Regions from separate parts of the [Enterobacter] lignolyticus SCF1 genome, predicted to be linked through region 2. Evidence: predicted binding sites of a transcription regulator. Region 2 holds the regulator's gene; the other holds the start of a gene.

Region 1 (10,764 bases), 110 kb from region 2:
CCTGACGTTACATCGCCACGCCAAACAGCGTTCTCACGTTGTTATCCGTTTCCCCGGAAAGCCACTGCGCATCTTCACCCCGCCAGTGGGCAATTCGCGCCATAATATGCGCCAGATAAGCAGGCTCGTTACGCCGTGAGCCGGGCTTTGGCGTCATATCGCGCGGCAGCAGGTAGGGCGCATCGGTTTCCACCATCAGACGGTTTGCCGGGATGAGTGGCAGCATATCGCGCAGCGCCAGACCGCGCCGCTCATCGCACACCCACCCGGTAATACCGATATACAGCCCGTGGCGGAGGCAATCCTGAAGCTCGTCGCGGGTACCGGTAAAACAGTGCAGCACCGCGCCCGGCAGCTTATCAAGCCAGGGCGTCAGCAGCGCCATAAACCGTTCATGCGCGTCACGGCAGTGGAGAAAAACCGGCATCCCGCACTCTGCCGCCAGCGCCAGCTGAGCGCTGAACGCCGCCTCCTGCGCCTGCGGAGTGGAAAAATTACGGTTGAAATCAAGCCCGCACTCGCCGATGGCCACCACCTCAGGCGCCTGCGCCAGCGTGCGAATGCGCTGCTCCGTTTCCCGGGTCCAGCGGCTGCTGTCATGCGGATGCACACCCGCCGTCGACCAACAGCGCGCGTGGCGCTGCGCCAACGCCAGCGCCTGCTCGCTTTCGTGCAAACTGGTGCCGGTCAGCAGCATACCGCTCAGCCCGGCTGCAAAAGCGCGCGCCACGACCGCATCATGGTCGCGGGCAAACTGCGGGCTGGTCAGGTTTACGCCGATATCAAACATACAGACTCCCATACAACAACCGCCCTTTCGGGCGGCTGGCGATTATTCTTCTTTGGACTCCGTTTCGGATTCGCTGTCCTCTTCGGCATCGCGATCGCGCGACAGCCGTTTACCGGTATAGAAGCGCGAGAAGAAGATCCCCACTTCAAACAGGCAATACATCGGAATGGCAAGCAGCGTCTGCGAAAACACGTCCGGCGGCGTCAGCAGCATCCCGACCACGAACGCGCCAACCAGCACGTAGGGGCGCTTCTTACGCAGATCTTCCGGAGTCGTCACGCCCACCCAGCACAGCAGCACAATGGCGACCGGCACTTCAAACGACACGCCGAAGGCCATAAACAGCGCCATGACGAAATCGAGGTAACTGCGGATATCCGTCGACACCTGCACGCCGATCGGCGCCGTGTGGGTCAGGAAGCCAAACGCCAGCGGGAAAACCACGAAGTAAGCAAACGCCATACCGATATAGAACAGCAGCGTACTGGAGACCAGCAGCGGCACCACCAGGCGGCGTTCATGCTTATACAGCGCCGGCGCCACAAACGCCCACACCTGGTAAAGGATAACCGGCGCAGACAGGATGATGGAGACCATAAAGGTCAGCTTGATCGGGGTGAAAAACGGTGACGCGACGTCGGTCGCAATCATCGTCGCCCCTGCCGGCATATGCTTGATAAGCGGCGCCGAAACCAGCTGATAAATGTCATTGGCGAAGTAGACCAACGCCAGAAAAATCGCAAAGACCGCAATGATGCAGTTGATCAGGCGTTTACGGAGCTCAATCAAATGCGCGATCAGCGGTTGAGTATCTTCTACGCCCATGTTTACGGTTTATCACTCGATACGGGGGATGGTTCGGCAACCGGTGCCGTCGTCTTTACGGTCGCGCTAACCTTCTCGTCAGGCGCCGCCGCGTTTTGTTCCGTCGATACGGCTTCAGCTGCCTGCGCGCCGCCGTGAGCCTGAGGCTCCGACGCCGCAGGCGTCTTCTCCACGGCAGGCGGCGCGTTATCCGCTTTCGCCGCCGGGCTATGGATGGTATTGGCTTCGTCGCTCGCTTTTTCCGGATCGTGCTGCGTGTAGGAACGCTTCATCGACTCCGCCGCTTCACGCAGCTCATCCATAGAGGCTTTAAGCTCAGGGGTAAGATTATCCAGGCTGGCCTTTTCGACCTTTTTCAGGCTTTCCTGAAACTCCTGCAGTTTCAGCTCCTGTGCGAGCTCGTTTTGCACCGTCGATGCCAGCGAGCGCAGCGCGCGCACCCATCCCGCAACGGTCTTCACCGCAACGGGTAGCCGCTGCGGCCCAAGGACTATCAGGCCGATAATAAATACCAGCAGCAGTTCACTGAAACCAATGTCGAACACGAATTACACCTGCTCTTTGTCGTGGCGTTTTGCATCGTCTTTTTTGGCGTCATCCTGCTTTTCAGACAGTGATTTCGGTGGGAAATCAGCGTCCTGAGCGGATGTTTCCTTCTTCTCTTCGTCATCGCTCATGGCTTTTTTAAAGCCTTTGATCGATGCGCCCAGGTCAGATCCCAACGAGCTCAGCTTTTTCGTCCCGAAAAGCAGAACTACGATAACGACGATAATCAATAACTGCCAAATACTGATACCACCCATACATGTTCCTCTGTGCCAGATGATAAATTAACCATTGGCGTGCATGTTACACGCCTTCTTAATGATGATGCAAAAATCAGCGCCCTTTCCGCCAGCCGATAAACCACACCACCAGACCGCCCGCCATCAGCCAGGCGGGATGCATTCCCCACTCAGGACGATTGATCAGCAGTAGCGTACCGCTAAGCATCAGCACCGACCCGACGCCAAACAGATAACGGGACTGCCCCTGACGAGCAGGGTTGGCTTCCATTACGCGGGCGATTTTATCAATGCTCAGCTGCAGGTGTTTGCCCTGGCGCAAAGTGTCATAAATCAGCTCAGGAATTTCCGGCATTTTTTCGATCCAGAACGGCGCTTTCTCTTTTAACGCCCGCGCCAGCGCCGGAAGCCCTACCTGATCTTTAAGCCATGACTCGAGGAAAGGTTTCGCCGTCTTCCATAAGTCTAACTGAGGATAGAGCTGCCTTCCTACGCCCTCAACGTAAAGTAATGTTTTTTGCAGTAAAACCAGCTGTGGCTGAACTTCCATATTGAAGCGTCGCGCGGTGTTAAACAGATTCAATAACACGTGGCCAAAAGAGATTTCCGCCAGCGGTTTTTCAAAAATCGGCTCGCACACCGTACGGATGGCAAATTCGAACTCTTCAACGTTAGTATCGGCAGGAACCCAGCCGGAATCGACGTGCAGCTCGGCTACCTTGCGGTAATCGCGGTTGAAGAACGCAATAAAGTTTTCCGCCAGATAGCGCTTATCTTCTTTATTCAGCGAACCGACGATACCGCAGTCAATCCCGATATATTTCGGGTTTTCCGGGTGCTCGTAGCTGACAAAGATATTCCCTGGATGCATATCCGCATGGAAGAAGCTGTCGCGAAAGACCTGGGTAAAGAACACCTGCACGCCGCGCTCGGCCAGCAGTTTCATGTTGGTGCCCTGCTTCTCCAGCGTTTCGATATCCGATACCGGGATACCGTAGATACGCTCCATCACCAGCATGTTCTGGCTGCAGTAGTCGGAAAATACCTCGGGCACGTACAGCATGGGGCTGTTTTCAAAATTGCGACGTAGCTGGATGGCGTTCGCCGCCTCACGCAGCAGGTTCAGCTCGTCGATCAGCGTTTTTTCATATTCGCGCACCACTTCCAGCGGGCGCAGACGGCGACCGTCCGGCAGCAGGCGCGGCACCCAGCGCGCCAGGCGATAGATAAGCTTCATATCCGCTTTGATAACCGGCAGGATATCGGGGCGGATCACTTTGATAACCACCTCTTTGCCGTTTTCTTTCAGCTTCGCGGTATGCACCTGCGCAATAGAGGCGGACGCCAGCGGCTGAACGTCGAAATCATCAAACCAGCTTTCTACCGGAATATCGCCCATCGCCTTTTCAATCTGCTTTTGCGCCAGCGCGCCGTCAAACGGCGCAACGCGGTCCTGCAGCAACGCCAGCTGATCGGCGATTTGCGGCGGGAAAAGATCGCGGCGGGTGGAGAGCATCTGCCCGAATTTGATCCATACCGGCCCCAGCTCCTGCAGCGCAAGACGCAGGCGTTCGCCTAACGGCTGATGTTTATGGCGATTCGGCATCCAGAAGAGCATACGCCGCCAGACACGCAGCGGCAGCGTAATGCGAATTTTGGGAATGAGCTCGTCAAGCCCGTAACTCAAAAAGGTACGGATGATAAAATACAGGCGCCGAATTTCTCCTGGCGTCATTTCCCCTCCAGTTTTTCCAGTCGTTTGCTGAAGGCCTCTACGGCGCGTTCAACCGCTGCCGTCTCTTCGGCAAACCACGCGACTTCCAACGGCCCCGGCGCCATGCGCCACTCTTCGGTGATTGCTTCCGCAACATAGCGCTGCTGGCGCTGAAGACCGCGTTTGAGGAACATTGCGCCGCCCCGCAGCGCTTTACTGACGCCCTCGGCGGCGATATCGCCGGTGTAGGGCGCCAGCAGTTCGGCAGGATCGAATTCCGCCAGATCAGCGAGCGCGACAAAATTCTGTACGACCTGCAGATCGCCGTCGACTTCGAGATCGCCACTGCGGATAAGCGCCGTCAGCTGCTGTCGGTTGCGCAGCTGCGGCAGTACGCCAACGCGCGTCGTAACCGTGCAGTCGGCCTCACCTTCCCATGCGCCGAGCACGTCAATCTGCCTATCGCTGAACACCAGCACCAGCGGCGACGTGAACTCTTTCAACTCCACACGCAGCACTTTCCCCAGCAGCCGCTGGCGCGCCGGTTTCAGCGCGCGCTCGCGCCACAGGAAGGTATTCAGCGCGCTTTCAATACCTGCGGTCACTAAGGGTTGAAAAGGCATGATGCACTCCTGTCAGAACTTGTAGCCGCGATGCAGCGCCACAATGCCCGCCGTCAGGTTGTAGTAATCCACGCTGTCAAAACCGGCATCCTGCATCATCGCCTTCAGCGTCGGCTGATCCGGATGCATACGAATAGATTCCGCCAGATAGCGATAGCTTTCCGCATCGTTGGCCACCATTTCACCAATACGCGGCAGAATGTGGAACGAGTAGGCATCGTAGGCTTTGCTCAGCGGTTCGATAATCGGTTTGGAAAATTCCAGCACCAGCAGACGTCCGCCCGGCTTGAGCACGCGATACATGGAGCGCAGCGCTTTGTCTTTGTCGGTGACGTTGCGAAGACCAAAAGAAATGGTGATGCAGTCAAACGTGTTATCCGGGAAAGGCAGCGCTTCGGCGTTCGCCTGCACATATTCCACGTTGCCAACCACGCCGATGTTGCGCAGCTTTTCACGGCCCATTTTGAGCATTGAGTCGTTGATATCAGCAAGAACGACGCGGCCCGTTTCGCCAACCAGACGGGAAAACTTCGCCGTCAGATCGCCGGTTCCACCCGCCAGGTCGAGCACTTTCTGCCCGCGGCGCACGCCGCTGCAGTCAATGGTGAAGCGCTTCCACAAACGATGGATACCAAATGACATCAGGTCATTCATGACATCATACTTAGCGGCTACAGAATGGAATACATGTGCCACCATGTCAGCCTTCTGCGATTTGGCGACCGTCTGGAAGCCAAAGTGCGTCGTTTCTTGTGAATCCTCAACCATCTCAATGCCTGCTTATCCAGAAAATGTCCGTCGAGTGTAACAGATTGGGCGCGTTTACCCTATGGTTCAACCTTGCTGCGAAAAGCGAGGAGCAACGCCGCGCGGCGTATCAGGCGCGGTTAAGTCGCTGTCTTCATTTGACGCCTGAGCGTCGTGCAAGCGCGGCTCTTCCTCTTCCGCCGTGGCCTGCTCGACTAAATCGGGATTAATCTCGCGTTTAACCTCAACGCCAAGGCTGCGAAAGGACTCCGCCTGTACCAGCAAATTGCCACGGCCGGTGGCCAGTTTTTTCATGGCCTGCCGATAGTTGTCCTGGGCTTTGTCGAGGCTCTGCCCCATCGCCGACATATCATCAACAAACAGCCGCATTTTGTCGTACAGGCGGCTGGCGCGATCGGCGATCTGCTGCGCGTTGCGGCTCTGGTGCTCATAGCGCCACAGATTGGCTATCGTGCGCAGCGCCACCAGCAGCGTCGTGGGGCTGACCAGCATGATATTGTTTTTCAGCGCTTCGGTAATCAGCTCCGGCTGGCGGTCTATCGCCAGCAAAAACGCCGGTTCGACCGGGATAAACATCAGAACATAATCGAGGCTGCGCAGCCCCGGAAGCTGCTGATAATCTTTGCGACCAAGCAGCCGGATATGGTTGCGCAGCGAGGCGATATGCTCCTGCAGCGCGGCTTCCCGCACGTAGTCATCTTCCGCATTGAAGTAGCGCTCATAGGCCACCAGCGTCATTTTGGCGTCAATGACCACATCTTTGCCCTGCGGCAAACGGACAATGACGTCCGGCTGCATGCGGGCGCGAGCCTCGGTCTCAATACTGACCTGGGTCTGATATTCATAGCCTTCGCGCAGCCCCGACGCCTCCAGCACGCGGGTCAACACCACTTCGCCCCAGTTGCCCTGCGTTTTGTTGTCGCCCTTCAGCGCCTTCGTCAGATTGACGGCCTCCTGCGCCATCTGCGCATTCAGCTGCTGCAGGTTGCGGATCTCATGGGCCAGCGTGTGACGCTCCCTCGCCTCCTGGCCAAAACTCTCCTGCACCTGGCGGCGAAAGCCGTCCAGCTGCTCGCGCAGCGGCGTCAGCAGCCCATGCAGGCTTTGCCGGTTTTGTTCATCTACCCGTCGGTTGCTGTGCTCAAAGATGCGGTTGGCAAGGTTTTCAAACTGCTCGCTGAGGCGCTGTTCGCTGTTCATCATCTGGCGAATGTTGTCTTCGGCGTGCAGCTGGGTGGATTCCAGACGGGTGGAAACCTCGCGGAGATCCGCCTCCAACGAGGTGTTGATCTCACGCAGGCTGCGCAGTTCGTTGTTCAGCAGCGCGCACTCGTCGCGCCAGTGCTCGTTTTGCGCAAGCTGCTGCTTTACCGCGCTTAGCTCGCCAAAGATATCCCGCTGCTCGGCCAGCAAATCCGCCTGCTGCTGCGCATGACGGTAGCTTGCCGCCAGCCACCCGACCAGCATGGCCGCGAGCGCCACAACGGCATAAATAATGATAGAGATATCCACAACGCCCCCTGCATCAAGGTATTACCCGCACAAAATAGAATTGTGCTGTATAAACGTCCAGTTTGAAAGGAGTTTCCTGCGAGGCGCTACGCAAAAAGAAAAAGGCCGAACGCGTCGGCCTTAATGAGAAAGGGGTCGGTTAGAGCAGGCGACGGGCGGCTTCCACCACGATTTTCACCGCGTGGCTTTCCGTCTGCTTCATGGTTTCCGCGTTCGGAATTTCCTGCTGAGTGCGGTTAACGATAACGCCCGCCACCATACCGGCGCGCAGGCCCTGGCTTGAGCACATGGTCAGCAGCGTTGCGGACTCCATTTCGTAGTTCATGACGCCCATGGACTGCCACTCTTCCATGGAGCCTTTGAAGCGGCTTACCACACGACCAGAGAAGGTGTCATAACGCTCCTGGCCCGGATAGAAGGTATCAGAAGAGGCGGTCACGCCCACGTGGGTAGTTGCGCCAACGGCTTTTGCCGCGTCAACCAGCGCCGTGGTGCAGGTGAAATCAGCAACCGCCGGATATTCCATCGGTGCGAAGTGCAGGCTGGCGCCATCGAGGCGTACAGAGGCCGTAGTCACCAGCACGTCGCCGACATTGATATGTGGCTGAATAGCGCCAGTCGTCCCGACGCGCAGGAAGGTGCGAATGCCCAGCTGCGCCAGTTCTTCTACCGCGATGGACGTGGACGGGCCGCCGATGCCGGTGGAGCAGACAATCACCGGCTTACCGTCAAGCTCGGCGCGCCAGGAGGTAAATTCGCGATGCGATGCCAGTTTTACCGGCTTATCCATCAGCGCGGCGATCTTTTCCACACGCTCAGGATCGCCAGGGACGATAGCGAGCTGGGCCCCTTGTAAATCTTTTTTGGTGAGGCCGAGATGAAAAACATCAGACTTGGACATATAAAACTCCTCTGTGGGTCGATTTGTCAGCACAAGCAAAAAGGTACTTTACAGAAGCGACGGGACTATTTTCGTGACGCCCATCACCACCAATGAAAATGATTGCATTAATTTTCCATTAAATGATGATTTACATCACATTAACGAGCTATCCATTTCGTTCCTGCACAAAAGATAGCCCGTTTCTGGCACTGTGGATCGTTAACCTGCGGTCTATAGTTAACACTGCGCGACATGGCACAGTTTAGAAGGTACGGAGAATACCATGACTCAAAAAACGGGTTTTGCACCTGCGGCCTCTCCCCTGGCCTCGACCATCGTCAGTACCCCAGAAGACGCCATTTCCTCAGGAGAGACGTCGATCCCATCGCAAGGCGACAATATGCCGGCTTTCCATGCCCGTCCCAAACAGGCGACCGGCCCGCTGCCGGTGGTCATTGTGGTACAGGAAATTTTCGGCGTACATGAGCATATCCGCGACATCTGCCGCCGCCTGGCGCTGGAGGGCTATCTGGCGATTGCGCCGGAGCTCTATTTCCGTCAGGGCAGCCCCGACGATTATGCCGATATCCCCTCGCTGTTCAGCGGGCTGGTGTCCAAAGTTCCCGATGCCCAGGTGCTGGCCGACCTCGACCATGTCGCCAGCTGGGCATCGCGCAACGGCGGCGACGCCCATCGCCTGCTGATTACCGGGTTCTGCTGGGGCGGGAGGATCGCCTGGCTGTATGCCGCGCATAATCCGCAGCTCAAGGCCGCCGTGGCCTGGTACGGTAAGCTGGTTGGCGATAAATCGCTAAATTCGCCGAAACACCCGGTGGACATCGCCGTTGAGCTGAATGCGCCGGTGCTGGGCCTGTACGGCGGTCAGGATCCCAGCATTTCGCTGGAGAGCGTGGACACCATGCGTCACGCGCTACGGGCGGCCAATGCCCACGCCGACATCATCGTCTACCCGGAGGCCGGGCACGCCTTTAACGCGGACTACCGCCCGAGCTATCATGAAGAGTCGGCGAAAGATGGCTGGCAGCGCATGCTGGAGTGGTTTGCGCGCTACGGCGCCAAAAAATAAACCAAACAGGCCCGGTTGCCGGGCCTGTTTACCGCGACGGCCGCGGATTACGCCTGACGCAAATTCTGCGCCGCTTTCACCATGTTCGCCAGCGCGCTGCGGGTTTCCGGCCAGCCGCGGGTTTTCAGGCCGCAGTCCGGGTTCACCCATAGACGCTCAGCCGGAATACGCTGGGCGGCTTTCTTCAGCAGGGCTTCAATCCATTCCACGCTCGGGACGTTCGGGGAGTGGATGTCATAAACGCCCGGGCCGATTTCATTCGGGTACTCAAACTCTTCGAACGACTCCAGCAGCTCCATATCCGAACGCGAGGTTTCGATGGTGATCACATCGGCATCCAGCGCCGCAATAGAGTCCATGATGTCGTTGAACTCGCAGTAGCACATGTGGGTGTGGATCTGCGTGTCGTCTTTCGCCACCGCGGCGTTGATGCGAAACGCCTCTACGCCCCAGGTCAGATAGGCGTCCCAGTCGCTGCGCTTAAGCGGTAAACCTTCGCGCAGCGCCGGTTCGTCAATCTGAATGATGCCAATACCCGCCGCCTCCAGATCCGCCACTTCATCACGCAGCGCCAGCGCAATCTGCTTAGCGATGGTTTCACGGCTGACGTCTTCGCGCGGGAAGGACCAGCAGAGGATAGTCACCGGCCCGGTCAGCATGCCTTTTACCGGCTTGTCGGTCAGCGACTGGGCATACTTCGCCCACTCAACGGTAATCGCCTGCGGACGGCTGATATCGCCGATAACCACCGGCGGCTTGACGCAGCGTGAACCGTAGCTCTGCACCCAGCCGTTCTGGGTGAAGACGAAGCCGTCCAGATGCTCGCCGAAATACTCCACCATGTCGTTACGTTCCGCCTCGCCGTGCACCAGCACGTCCAGCCCCAGCCGTTCCTGCTCCACAATGGCCTGTTTGATGTGCGCGGCAATACCGGTGCGGTAGTTATTCGCATCCAGCGCGCCTTTTTTGAAGTCCAGACGCAGGCCGCGGATCTCCGTGGTTTGCGGGAAGGAGCCGATGGTCGTTGTCGGCCACGCCGGCAGGTTGTAGCGCTCGCGCTGGGCTTTCGCGCGCTGCGGATATGGATTCTGACGCTGGCTGTCCTGGGCGGTGATCGCCGCCAGCCGCTTCTCAACGGCGGCGTTATGCACACGCGCAGAGTGGCGACGGGCCTGAATCGGTTTGCTCCACTCGGCGATCGCCGCCGTCTCGCCGCCGTTCAGCGCATCGCGCAGCAGGGAAAGCTCATGGCATTTTTGCAGCGCAAAGGCGAACCAGCTCTTCACTTCCGCATCCAGACGCGTTTCCACACTGAGGTCGATCGGGCTGTGCAGCAGCGAACAGGACGATGCCACCCACAGGTCGCGCTGGCCGACGATGTCCTTAATCTGCGCGTATTTCTCGGTCAGATCCGCGCGCCAGACGTTGCGGCCGTTGATCAGGCCAGCGGAGAGCAGCCAGTCCGCAGGCAGGCGTTTGTGCAGCTCTGCGACGTCATCTTTACCGTGCACCAGATCAACGTGCAGGCCCTGTACAGGCAGAGAAGCAATGGTATCCAGGTTCGGCGTTATGCCTTCGAAATAGGTGGTCAGCAGCAGCTTCACCTGGCCGGCGAGCGCGTCGTACGCAGGCTTAAAGGCATCCAGCCACGCCTGCGGTAGCTCAAGCACCAGCGCCGGTTCGTCGATCTGGACCCACTCGATGCCGCGCTTCGCCAGCCCGGCCAGTACCTGCTGATAGACCGGCAGAATATCGCTCAGCAGGCTGAGACGGTCAA
Region 2 (10,764 bases):
GCGGCTGAACAGCTCGCCCAGATACTCGCGAAAAACGGTGGAGTAGAGCTTGTTGCCCTTAAAGGTGCGGCGAATAAAGAACGCGCCCAGGCGGCGGAAAATCGGCCCGGCGGGCCAGAAGTTCAGGTTGATGCCGGCGGCGATATGCGGCGGCACCAGCCCCTGGTGATAGAGCACGTAGGAGAGCAGCAGGTAGTCCATATGGCTGCGGTGGCAGGGCACATAGACAATCTCGTGGCCGTCGTGGGCCAGCTGGCGCACGCGCTCGGCGTTATGGACGTTGATCCCCTGGTACAGACGGTTCCAGGTAAAGCCCAGCACGCGGTCGGTCAGGCGAATCATCTCATAGGAGAAGTTGGCGGCGATCTCTTCCATCAGCGCCACGGCGTTTTGCTGCGCTTTCTCATGGGAGATTTTCTTGCTGCGCGCTTCGTCTTCTACGGCGCGGGCGATGGCTTTCGACGCCAGCAGCTTATTGAACAGGTCCTGACGCGCCGGCAGGCGCGGGCCTACTGCCGCCAGACGCTGACGGGCAAAGTGCATACGCGCGACGCGCGCCAGCTTCTGGGCTATCGTTTTATCAGTGCCGTGTTCGGTGGCCATCCAGCGCAGCGACACCGACGGCGAGAAGCGGACAAAGCTGTCGCGGCCAAGCCAGGTGACGGCGAAGAATTTCTGGATGCCGTTGAGTATGCGCAGCGGCGGGTTGACCTCGCCTTTTTCACGACCCGGCGAGCGGCCGAACATTACCGAAACCGGCACCATCTGCACGTCCAGATTCGGATTGCTGCGATGCAGATCCAGGTAGTCATGGAACAGCTTGATGGACTCTTCTTTCGGCGTGTACCAGGTAAACACGCGCGGTCCGCCATGGATGAAAATATGACGCGGCAGCACGGTGCCGTCGATTTCCAGCGGTTCCAGCGGGTCGGGGAGGTCGTGCGCCAGGCATTGGGCGCGCAGCGTCAGTAGGTCCGCCTTCGAGTTATACGGCAGAACGTACATAATAGGGCGTGACGTATCGAGCCCAAGCTCCGGGGCAGGTTCCGCCGGAATGGACTTGCTTTTTACCAGCACGCTTAATGGTAAATTCAGTAATTTGTAGTAAATTCGTGGCCAGCCAGACATAAACGATGTAAAGCCTCTGGTTAATCATGCAAATGCGCCGCAAGGATAACAGAAAGTGCGCAGGATTTCTGTTCTACCGCGTTTGATGCAAAGTGACATTGACGCTAAATATGAAAAAAGGGTTTTTTGATGGCAAATGATACCACCGGGCTTACCCGAATCATCAAAGCGGCAGGCTATTCCTGGCAGGGATTCCGCGCCGCGTGGAAAAACGAAGCCGCATTCCGTCAGGAGGGCACCGTGGCCGTCATCGCCGTCATTATCGCGTGCTGGCTGGATGTCGACGCCATTACGCGCGTGCTGCTGATTGGCTCTGTGCTTCTGGTGATGATAGTGGAAATTCTCAATAGTGCGATTGAAGCGGTGGTCGATCGCATCGGTTCCGAACGCCATGAGCTGTCGGGGCGCGCTAAGGATATGGGGTCGGCGGCGGTGCTGCTGTCGATTTTTATCGCCCTCATCACCTGGGGCACGCTTCTCTGGCCACATTTGCGATAAGGCTCGTGGAATTGCGCAAACGTCTGGTTTTTTATGCGTTTTGTGGTTCCAAATTCGCCGTTAACTGTATATACTCACAGCATAACTGTATATACACCCAGGGGGCGGAATGAAAGCGTTAACGACCAGGCAGCAAGAGGTGTTTGATCTCATCCGGGATCACATCAGCCAGACGGGGATGCCACCCACGCGTGCGGAAATCGCGCAGCGTCTGGGGTTCCGCTCCCCGAACGCTGCTGAAGAGCATCTGAAAGCGCTGGCGCGTAAAGGCGCAATTGAAATCGTTTCCGGCGCTTCCCGCGGGATCCGTCTGCTGACGGAAGAGGAAGAAGGGCTGCCGCTGGTGGGGCGCGTCGCCGCGGGTGAACCGCTGCTGGCGCAGCAGCACATTGAGGGTCACTACCAGGTCGACCCGGCGATGTTCAAACCCAGCGCGGACTTCCTGCTGCGCGTAAGCGGCATGTCGATGAAGGATATCGGCATCCTCGACGGCGATCTGCTGGCGGTACATAAAACGCAGGACGTGCGTAACGGCCAGGTCGTCGTCGCGCGTATCGACGATGAAGTTACCGTGAAGCGTCTGAAAAAGCAGGGCAGCGTCGTGGAACTGCTGCCGGAAAACAGCGAGTTTTCCCCGATTGTGGTCGATCTGCGTCAGCATAATTTCTCCATCGAAGGACTGGCGGTCGGCGTGATTCGCAACGGCGAGTGGCTGTAATTTCCTCCCTTCTCCGGCGGCGCTTTTCCTGGCGCCGCCGCGATTTCTGATCACCACAGGTTTTCTCCATGTCGCTGTTTACCCCTGCGGATAAAGCGTTATGGCGCCTCGCGCTGCCGATGATTTTCTCCAACATCACCGTACCGCTGCTTGGCCTGGTGGATACCGCCGTGATCGGCCATCTCGACAGCCCGGTGTACCTGGGCGGCGTTGCCATTGGCGCAACGGCGACCAGTTTCCTGTTTATGCTGCTGCTGTTCCTGCGTATGAGCACCACGGGATTAACCGCTCAGGCGTTTGGTGCGCGAGACCCTCTGCGCCTGGCGCGGGCGCTGATCCAGCCGCTGCTGCTGGCGCTGGGCGCCGGGGCGGCGATCGTCCTGCTGCGTACGCCGCTGATTGAGCTGGCGCTGCATATTGTGGGCGGCAGCGATGCGGTGCTGGAGCAGGCCAGACGCTTTCTTGAAATCCGCTGGCTCAGCGCCCCGGCCTCTCTGGCTAATCTGGTGCTGCTTGGCTGGCTGCTCGGCGTACAGTACGCCCGGGCGCCGGTTATCCTGCTGGTGGTGGGCAACGTGCTTAACATTGCGCTCGACCTCTGGCTGGTGATGGGGCTGCATATGAACGTGCAGGGCGCCGCGCTGGCGACCGTCTGCGCCGAGTACGCGACCTTCTTCATCGGTCTGCTGATGGTACGGCGGGTGATGACCCTGCGCGGCATCAGCGTGACGATGCTGAAAACGACGTGGCGCGGCAACTTCCGTCGCCTGCTGGCGCTCAACCGCGACATCATGCTGCGTTCCCTGCTGCTGCAGCTGTGCTTTGGCGCGTTGACGGTGTTCGGCGCGCGCCTGGGCCCCGATATCGTAGCGGTCAATGCGGTTCTGATGACGATGCTGACCTTTACCGCCTACGCCCTCGACGGCTTTGCCTTTGCGGTGGAGGCCCATTCAGGACAGGCCTACGGCGCCCGCGACGGCAGCCAGCTGCTGCACGTGTGGAACGCGGCCTGCCGACAGGCGGGCATTGTGGCGCTGGCGTTTGCCGGGGTCTATGCCATCGCCGGCGAGCACATCGTCGCCCTGCTGACCTCGCTTGCGGAACTGCGCCAACTGGCGGACCGCTACGTTTTCTGGCAGATGGTGCTGCCGGTGATCGGCGTCTGGTGCTACCTGCTGGACGGCATGTTTATCGGCGCCACGCGAGGGGCGGAGATGCGTAACAGTATGGCGATTGCGGCGGTGGGGTTTGCCCTGACGCTGCTGAGCGTCCCGGCGCTCGGCAACCATGGGCTATGGCTGTCGCTGACCGTCTTTCTTGCCCTGCGCGGGATGTCGCTGGCATGGATCTGGCGTCGGCACTGGCGGCGCGATAGCTGGTTTTCGTAACGGGCTGGCGGTGGCGCTACGCCGCCGCAGGCCTTAGCGCGGCTTTTTCTTAACCTGAATGGTGTGGTCGTGCCCGCAGCAGTCCTGAGAACGGCAGGCTTCCACTTCAACGCACTGCGCGCACAGGCCATGCGCTTCAATCACGTTGTGGCGCAGCGCAAACCCCATGCGGGCGGCCAGCATATGCATAATGTCTTCCACGCCCTCAGCGGCTTCCTCTTTCACCACGCCGCAGCGGTCGCAGATAAACATGGCGGAGGTATGAGACGGCTTATCGAAGAGGTGGCACAGCACATAGCTGTTAGTGGACTCCACCTTATGGACAAAGCCTTGCTCCAGCAGAAATTCCAGCGCACGATACACCGTCGGGGGCTTTGCCTGCGGCTCGCTGACTTTGAGCAGATCGAGGAGATCGTAAGCGCTGATGGCGCCCTGCTGCAGGCTCATCAAGCGTAGAACTTCGAGACGCTGCGGTGTCAGACGCACGCCGCGTTGAGCGCACAGCTTTTCAGCCTGTGCGAGCAGGTCCTGCGATGGGGTCTTTTCCATGAACGTCCTCAGATCGGTGGAAGTAAACCCTTACTTTATCATGTTATCCCAAAAACACCGAGAACCCGCCGGGTGTGCTATACCTGACGCATCTCAACATCCAGGAATAAAGTCATGAAAAGACCGGACTGTATTCGCCACTGGCGTGAACTGGAAGACGCGGATGATTCGCGCTATGCCGACAGCCGTGAGCTGATGTCCATCGGCGCGCCGCTGGCGCGTCGGCTTGGGCTGATGCGTCTTGGTATTCATCATGAGCGCCTGCCGCCGGGGCGCCGCACCTCGTATCCCCATGCGGAAAGCGACGAGGAAGAGTTTATCTACGTGCTGGAGGGGCGTCCGCAGGCATGGATCAACGGCTATCTCTGGCAGCTGGAGCCGGGCGACAGCGTCGGTTTTCCGGCGGGAACCGGGGTGTGCCATACCTTCATCAACAACACGCTGGAGGAGGTGCGGCTTCTGGTCGTGGGGGAGGCGAACAAAAAATATAACCGGATTTATTACCCGCTGAATCCGGAGTATGCCGCGACCCGGGAAGACCGCTGGGTGGATCATCCGCCGCAGTTTTTTGGCCCTCATGACGGGAAACCGTCGCGAAAGTAAGCGTGAAGGCAAAGCTGATGCCGGGCATTTCTGCAGAAATGCCCGGCTTGTTCAGGACCGGGCGGCTTTAATTCAGGTTTACCTGAGGCTGATCGGCTGATCCTGGCGCTACCTGTAGAGACGTAAATCGTATCCTTTTTGAGCCTGTGCTATAGTAGCGCCCCTTTTTTACCGGATGCTTATTACTTCGCCATGCTGCCAGAAACACAATCCCCCGTTTTTCCTGCACACCGCTTCTCTGTTGCGCCGATGCTCGACTGGACGGACAGGCATTGTCGTTACTTCCTGCGCCTGCTGTCGCGCCAGACGCTGCTGTACACCGAGATGGTCACCACCGGGGCGATCATTCACGGGAAAGGCGATTATCTGGCCTATAGCGAGGAGGAGCATCCGGTTGCGCTGCAGCTCGGCGGCAGCGATCCGGCGGCGCTGGCACAGTGCGCGAAGCTTGCGCAGGCGCGCGGGTACGATGAAATCAACCTCAACGTCGGCTGCCCGTCGGACCGCGTGCAGAACGGCATGTTCGGCGCCTGCCTGATGGGCAATGCGCAGCTGGTGGCGGACTGCGTGAAGGCGATGCGCGACGCGGCGTCGATTCCGGTGACGGTCAAAACCCGTATCGGCATCGACGATCAGGACAGCTACGAATTCCTCTGCGAATTTATTAACACCGTTTCCGGCCGCGGCGAGTGCGAGATGTTTATCATCCATGCCCGCAAGGCCTGGCTGTCCGGGCTAAGCCCGAAAGAGAACCGGGAGATCCCGCCGCTGGATTACCCGCGGGTCTATCAGCTGAAACGCGATTTTCCGCACCTGACGATGTCGATTAACGGCGGCATCAAATCGCTGGCCGAGGCGAAGGCGCATCTGCAGCATATGGACGGCGTGATGGTTGGCCGCGAGGTGTACCAGAACCCGGGCATACTGGCGACGGTGGATCGCGAGATTTTCGGCGCCAGCGCGGCCGATGCCGACCCGATCGCCGTGGTGCGTGCCATGTACCCGTATATTGAGCGCGAGCTGAGCAACGGCACTTACCTGGGACATATCACCCGCCACATGCTGGGCCTGTTCCAGGGAATTCCGGGCGCGCGGCAGTGGCGCCGCTACCTCAGCGAAAACGCCCATAAAGCCGGCGCGGACATCAACGTGCTGGAGCAGGCGCTGCAGCTGGTGGAAAACCGTCGTTAATTTTTCACCACTTAATCGTCAAATTCACCACGCCTTGCGAATATCTGCGAGGCGTTTTTCTTGATATTCAATATGTTAACTTTGGCACGGTTCTTGTAATAGCTCATCCATAAGCGATTTATCAAGGTTGGGAGAAAACCATGCTGGAGCTACTGTTTATTATTGGGTTTTTTGTCATGCTGCTGGTGACGGGCGTCTCTCTGCTGGGGATTCTCGCCGCTATGGTGGTGGCGACGGTGGTGATGTTTGTCGGCGGGCTATTTGCGCTTACGCTCAAGCTGCTGCCGTGGCTGCTGCTGGCGGTGGCGGCGGTATGGGTGATTCGGGCGATTAATGCGCCGAAGGCGGCACGTTATGAGCGTAATGACCGCTGGCGTTACTAAGGTATTGCGGGATGCGTCACAACATGAGAATTTTGCGCCGGGCGGCGTAGGCAGGTCGTCATAAATCTGTCACTATCACCGCGCTAACAAATTCATCGAGCTGTACCCTACATACAGCCGAACTATAAAAAGTAAGGGCTTCCTCCGGGAAGCCCTAAACTTTTCTATCCGCCCGTTCCTCAGGGCAGCAGCAGGCTCGAGCCTTGCGTCGCCCGGCTTTCCAGCACCTCATGGGCCTTTTTCGCCTGCGCCAGCGGGTATTTCTGCGCGTCGGCGACATCAACCCTGATAACGCCGCTGGCGATCAGCGAGAACAGTTCGTTACTGGCCTCCGCCAGCTCTTCGCGGGTGGTGATATAGCCTTGCAGGGAAGGGCGCGTGACGTACAGCGAGCCCTTCTGGTTCAGAATGCCGAGGTTAACCCCGGTGACCGCGCCGGAGGAGTTGCCGAAACTCACCATGAGTCCGCGCCGCTGCAGGCAATCAAGCGACATTTCCCAGGTATCCCTGCCCACGGAGTCATACACCACGCGCAGCTTTTTACCGCCGGTAATCTCTTTTACCCGTTCCGCCACGTTTTCGTCGCGGTAGTTGATCACCTTCCATGCGCCCGCCTGCAGCGCCCGCTGCGCCTTCTGCTCAGACCCGACGGTGCCAATCAGCTTCGCGCCCAGCGCTTTTGCCCACTGGCAGGCGATAAGCCCCACGCCGCCCGCCGCCGCATGGAACAGGAACGGCTCGTTCGGCTGGATCTCGTAGGTTTTGCGCAGCAGATAGAACACCGTCAGCCCTTTGAGAAACGACGCGGCGGCCTGCTCGAATGAGATAGCCGACGGCAGGATGGCCGCTTTATCCGCCGGCACGTTATGAACAGAGCTGTAGGCGCCAAGCGCCGACTGGGCGTACACCACGCGGTCGCCGGCTTTGATGTGCTTCACGCTGCTGCCGACCTTGCTCACGACCCCGGCGGCTTCGGTTCCCAGACCGCTTGGCAGCGATGGCGGTGGATAGAGGCCGCTGCGGATATAGGTATCGATATAGTTGATGCCGATAGCCTTATTTTCTACCTGAATCTCGTGTTCGGTGGGATCTGCGGGGGTAAACTCGACGGCGTTTAAAACTTCCGGGCCACCATGCTTGTGAAATTCAATTCGTGTTGCCATGATTCCTCCAGAAATGTGGTAATCTTTCGACCCATTCTTTATCTCGGTAACTCCATTCACTATGGCAGGAAATAAACCCTTCAACAAACAACAGACTGAACCCCGCGAACGCGATCTGCAGGTCGCCGGGTTGAAAGTACCGCCGCACTCGATTGAAGCGGAGCAGTCGGTGTTGGGCGGTTTAATGCTGGATAACGAACGCTGGGATGATGTCGCCGAGCGCGTCGTCGCTGACGATTTCTACACGCGCCCGCACCGCCATATCTTCACCGAAATGGGCCGTCTGCAGGAGACCGGCAGCCCCATCGATCTCATCACGCTCGCTGAATCGCTGGAGCGTCAGGGACAGCTCGACAGCGTCGGCGGTTTCGCCTATCTGGCGGAATTGTCAAAAAACACGCCAAGTGCGGCGAACATCAGCGCCTACGCCGATATCGTCCGCGAACGTGCCGTTGTCCGTGAAATGATCTCCGTGGCGAATGAGATCGCCGAAGCGGGCTTTGACCCGCAGGGGCGCACCAGTGAAGATTTGCTCGACCTTGCAGAGTCTCGCGTCTTCAAAATCGCCGAAAGCCGCGCCAATAAAGACGAAGGCCCGAAGAATATCGCCGAGGTGCTGGATGCCACCGTTGCGCGCATCGAGCAGTTATTCCAGCAGCCGCACGATGGCGTGACTGGCGTTAACACCGGCTATGACGATCTCAATAAAAAGACCGCAGGCTTACAGCCGTCGGATTTGATTATCGTCGCCGCGCGTCCGTCGATGGGGAAAACGACATTTGCGATGAACCTCGTTGAAAATGCGGCGATGTTGCAGGATAAACCGGTGCTTATCTTCTCGCTGGAGATGCCATCAGAACAGATTATGATGCGTTCTCTGGCGTCGCTCTCGCGCGTGGATCAGACCAAGATTCGTACCGGCCAGCTGGATGACGAAGACTGGGCGCGTATCTCCGGCACCATGGGCATTCTGCTGGATAAGCGTAATATATACATTGATGATTCCTCCGGCCTGACGCCTACGGAAGTGCGCTCCCGCGCGCGCCGTATCGCGCGCGAACACGGCGGGATTGGGCTTATCATGATCGACTACCTGCAGCTGATGCGGGTACCGTCGCTGTCCGACAACCGTACCCTGGAAATCGCCGAAATCTCCCGCTCGCTGAAGGCGCTGGCGAAAGAGCTGCAGGTCCCGGTGGTGGCGCTGTCGCAGCTGAACCGCTCCCTGGAGCAGCGTGCCGACAAGCGTCCGGTCAACTCGGATCTGCGTGAATCAGGCTCCATCGAGCAGGATGCCGACCTGATTATGTTTATCTATCGTGATGAGGTGTATCACGAGAACAGCGATCTGAAAGGCATCGCTGAAATCATTATCGGTAAGCAGCGTAACGGCCCAATCGGTACGGTACGTCTTACCTTTAACGGACAATGGTCGCGCTTCGATAATTATGCCGGTCCTCAATATGATGATGAGTAATTTCTAAGGAATTCAAATGCAAGCGGCAACAGTTGTTATTAACCGCCGCGCTCTGCGACACAACCTGCAACGTCTGCGTGAACTGGCGCCCGCCAGCAAGCTCGTTGCGGTCGTGAAAGCGAACGCCTATGGACACGGTCTTCTGGAGACCGCGCGAACGCTCCCCGATGCCGACGCCTTTGGCGTCGCCCGTCTGGAGGAGGCGCTGCGCCTGCGCGAGGGGGGAATCACGCAACCCATCCTCCTGCTCGAAGGATTCTTTAATGCCGGCGATCTGCCGGTTATCTCGGCACAGCGCCTGCATACCGCGGTGCATAACCTGGAGCAGCTGGAAGCGCTGGAGCAGGCGACGCTGCCGGAACCGGTCACCGTCTGGATGAAGCTGGATACCGGCATGCACCGCTTAGGCGTACGCCCGGAAGAGGCTGAGGCTTTTTATCAGCGCCTGAGCCAGTGCCAAAACGTGCGTCAGCCGGTCAATATCGTCAGCCACTTCGCCCGCGCCGACGAACCGGAATGCGGCGCGACCGAACGCCAGCTCGACGTGTTTAACACCTTCTGCGACGGCAAGCCGGGTATGCGTTCTATCGCCGCTTCCGGCGGTATCCTGCTGTGGCCGCAGTCGCATTTCGACTGGGTCCGTCCGGGTATTATCCTGTACGGCGTTTCGCCGCTGGAGGGCAAACCCTGGGGGCCGGATTTCGGCCTGCAGCCGGTGATGTCCCTGACCTCAAGCCTTATCGCCGTACGTGAGCATAAAGCCGGTGAGCCGGTCGGCTATGGCGGCACCTGGGAAAGCGCGCGCGATACGCGCCTTGGCGTGGTGGCGATGGGCTACGGCGATGGCTACCCGCGCGCGGCGCCGTCGGGCACCCCGGTGCTGGTAAACGGCCGTGAAGTGCCGATCGTCGGCCGCGTGGCGATGGATATGATCTGCGTCGACCTCGGGCCGCAGGCGCAGGACAGAGCGGGCGACCCGGTCGTGCTGTGGGGCGAAGGGCTACCGGTCGAGCGGATAGCGGAGCTTTCGAAAGTGAGTGCTTACGAACTTATCACGCGCCTGACGTCGCGGGTGGCGATGAAATACGTCGACTAATCCTGGCATTTACCCTCTCCGGCCTGGGGAGGGTATTCACCCCCAACATCCTCTCGATCTTCTCCCGTATCCGGTTTATTGTGGTATTCACCTGCCTTCTGTAAATCTGGAGAACCTCTCGTGTTTCAAAAAGTTGACGCCTACGCGGGCGATCCCATCCTTTCCCTGATGGAGCGTTTTAAAGACGATCCCAGAAGCGATAAGGTCAATCTCAGCATTGGCTTGTACTACAACGAAGACGGCATTATCCCGCAGCTGCAGGCGGTCGCGCAGGCGGAAGCCCGCCTCAACGCCCAGCCGCACGGTGCGTCGTTGTATCTGCCGATGGAAGGGCTGAACGCCTACCGCCATGGTATTGCTCCGCTGCTGTTTGGCGACGATCACCCGGTTCTTCAGCAGCATCGCGTCGCCACCATTCAGACGCTCGGGGGCTCCGGCGCGCTGAAGATCGGCGCTGATTTCCTCAAACGCTACTTCCCGAACTCGCGGGTGTGGGTCAGCGACCCGACCTGGGAAAACCACATCGCTATCTTTGAAGGGGCTGGATTCGAAGTAAGCACTTACCCTTGG

What was found. The regulator LexA, encoded in region 2, represses DNA repair genes until DNA is damaged. The targets are predictions, from matches to a motif close to TNCTGTATGTACATACAGNA.
Region 1: a site for LexA is predicted at 7,061-7,080, ahead of rmuC (DNA recombination protein RmuC). Genes of this name have one in related genera too.

Annotation. Positions count from the first base shown of each region.
Region 1 covers NC_014618.1:4,538,167-4,548,930, forward strand. Annotated here, with positions in the region: gene rfaH (transcription/translation regulatory transformer protein RfaH) at 1-5, shown strand, start outside; gene tatD (3'-5' ssDNA/RNA exonuclease TatD) at 8-790, opposite strand; gene tatC (Sec-independent protein translocase subunit TatC) at 833-1,615, opposite strand; gene tatB (Sec-independent protein translocase protein TatB) at 1,618-2,160, opposite strand; gene tatA (Sec-independent protein translocase subunit TatA) at 2,164-2,418, opposite strand; gene ubiB (ubiquinone biosynthesis regulatory protein kinase UbiB) at 2,495-4,135, opposite strand; gene ubiJ (ubiquinone biosynthesis protein UbiJ) at 4,132-4,737, opposite strand; gene ubiE (bifunctional demethylmenaquinone methyltransferase/2-methoxy-6-polyprenyl-1,4-benzoquinol methylase UbiE) at 4,750-5,505, opposite strand; gene rmuC (DNA recombination protein RmuC) at 5,572-7,017, opposite strand; gene udp (uridine phosphorylase) at 7,157-7,918, opposite strand; gene ENTCL_RS21075 (dienelactone hydrolase family protein) at 8,184-8,987, shown strand; gene metE (5-methyltetrahydropteroyltriglutamate--homocysteine S-methyltransferase) at 9,035-10,764, opposite strand, start outside.
Region 2 covers NC_014618.1:4,432,674-4,443,437, reverse strand. Annotated here, with positions in the region: gene plsB (glycerol-3-phosphate 1-O-acyltransferase PlsB) at 1-1,128, opposite strand, end outside; gene ENTCL_RS20610 (diacylglycerol kinase) at 1,258-1,626, shown strand; gene lexA (transcriptional repressor LexA) at 1,736-2,344, shown strand; gene dinF (MATE family efflux transporter DinF) at 2,413-3,732, shown strand; gene zur (zinc uptake transcriptional repressor Zur) at 3,766-4,281, opposite strand; gene ENTCL_RS20590 (cupin domain-containing protein) at 4,396-4,884, shown strand; gene dusA (tRNA dihydrouridine(20/20a) synthase DusA) at 5,077-6,075, shown strand; gene pspG (envelope stress response protein PspG) at 6,216-6,458, shown strand; gene ENTCL_RS20575 (quinone oxidoreductase) at 6,638-7,621, opposite strand; gene dnaB (replicative DNA helicase) at 7,683-9,098, shown strand; gene alr (alanine racemase) at 9,115-10,194, shown strand; gene tyrB (aromatic amino acid transaminase) at 10,315-10,764, shown strand, end outside.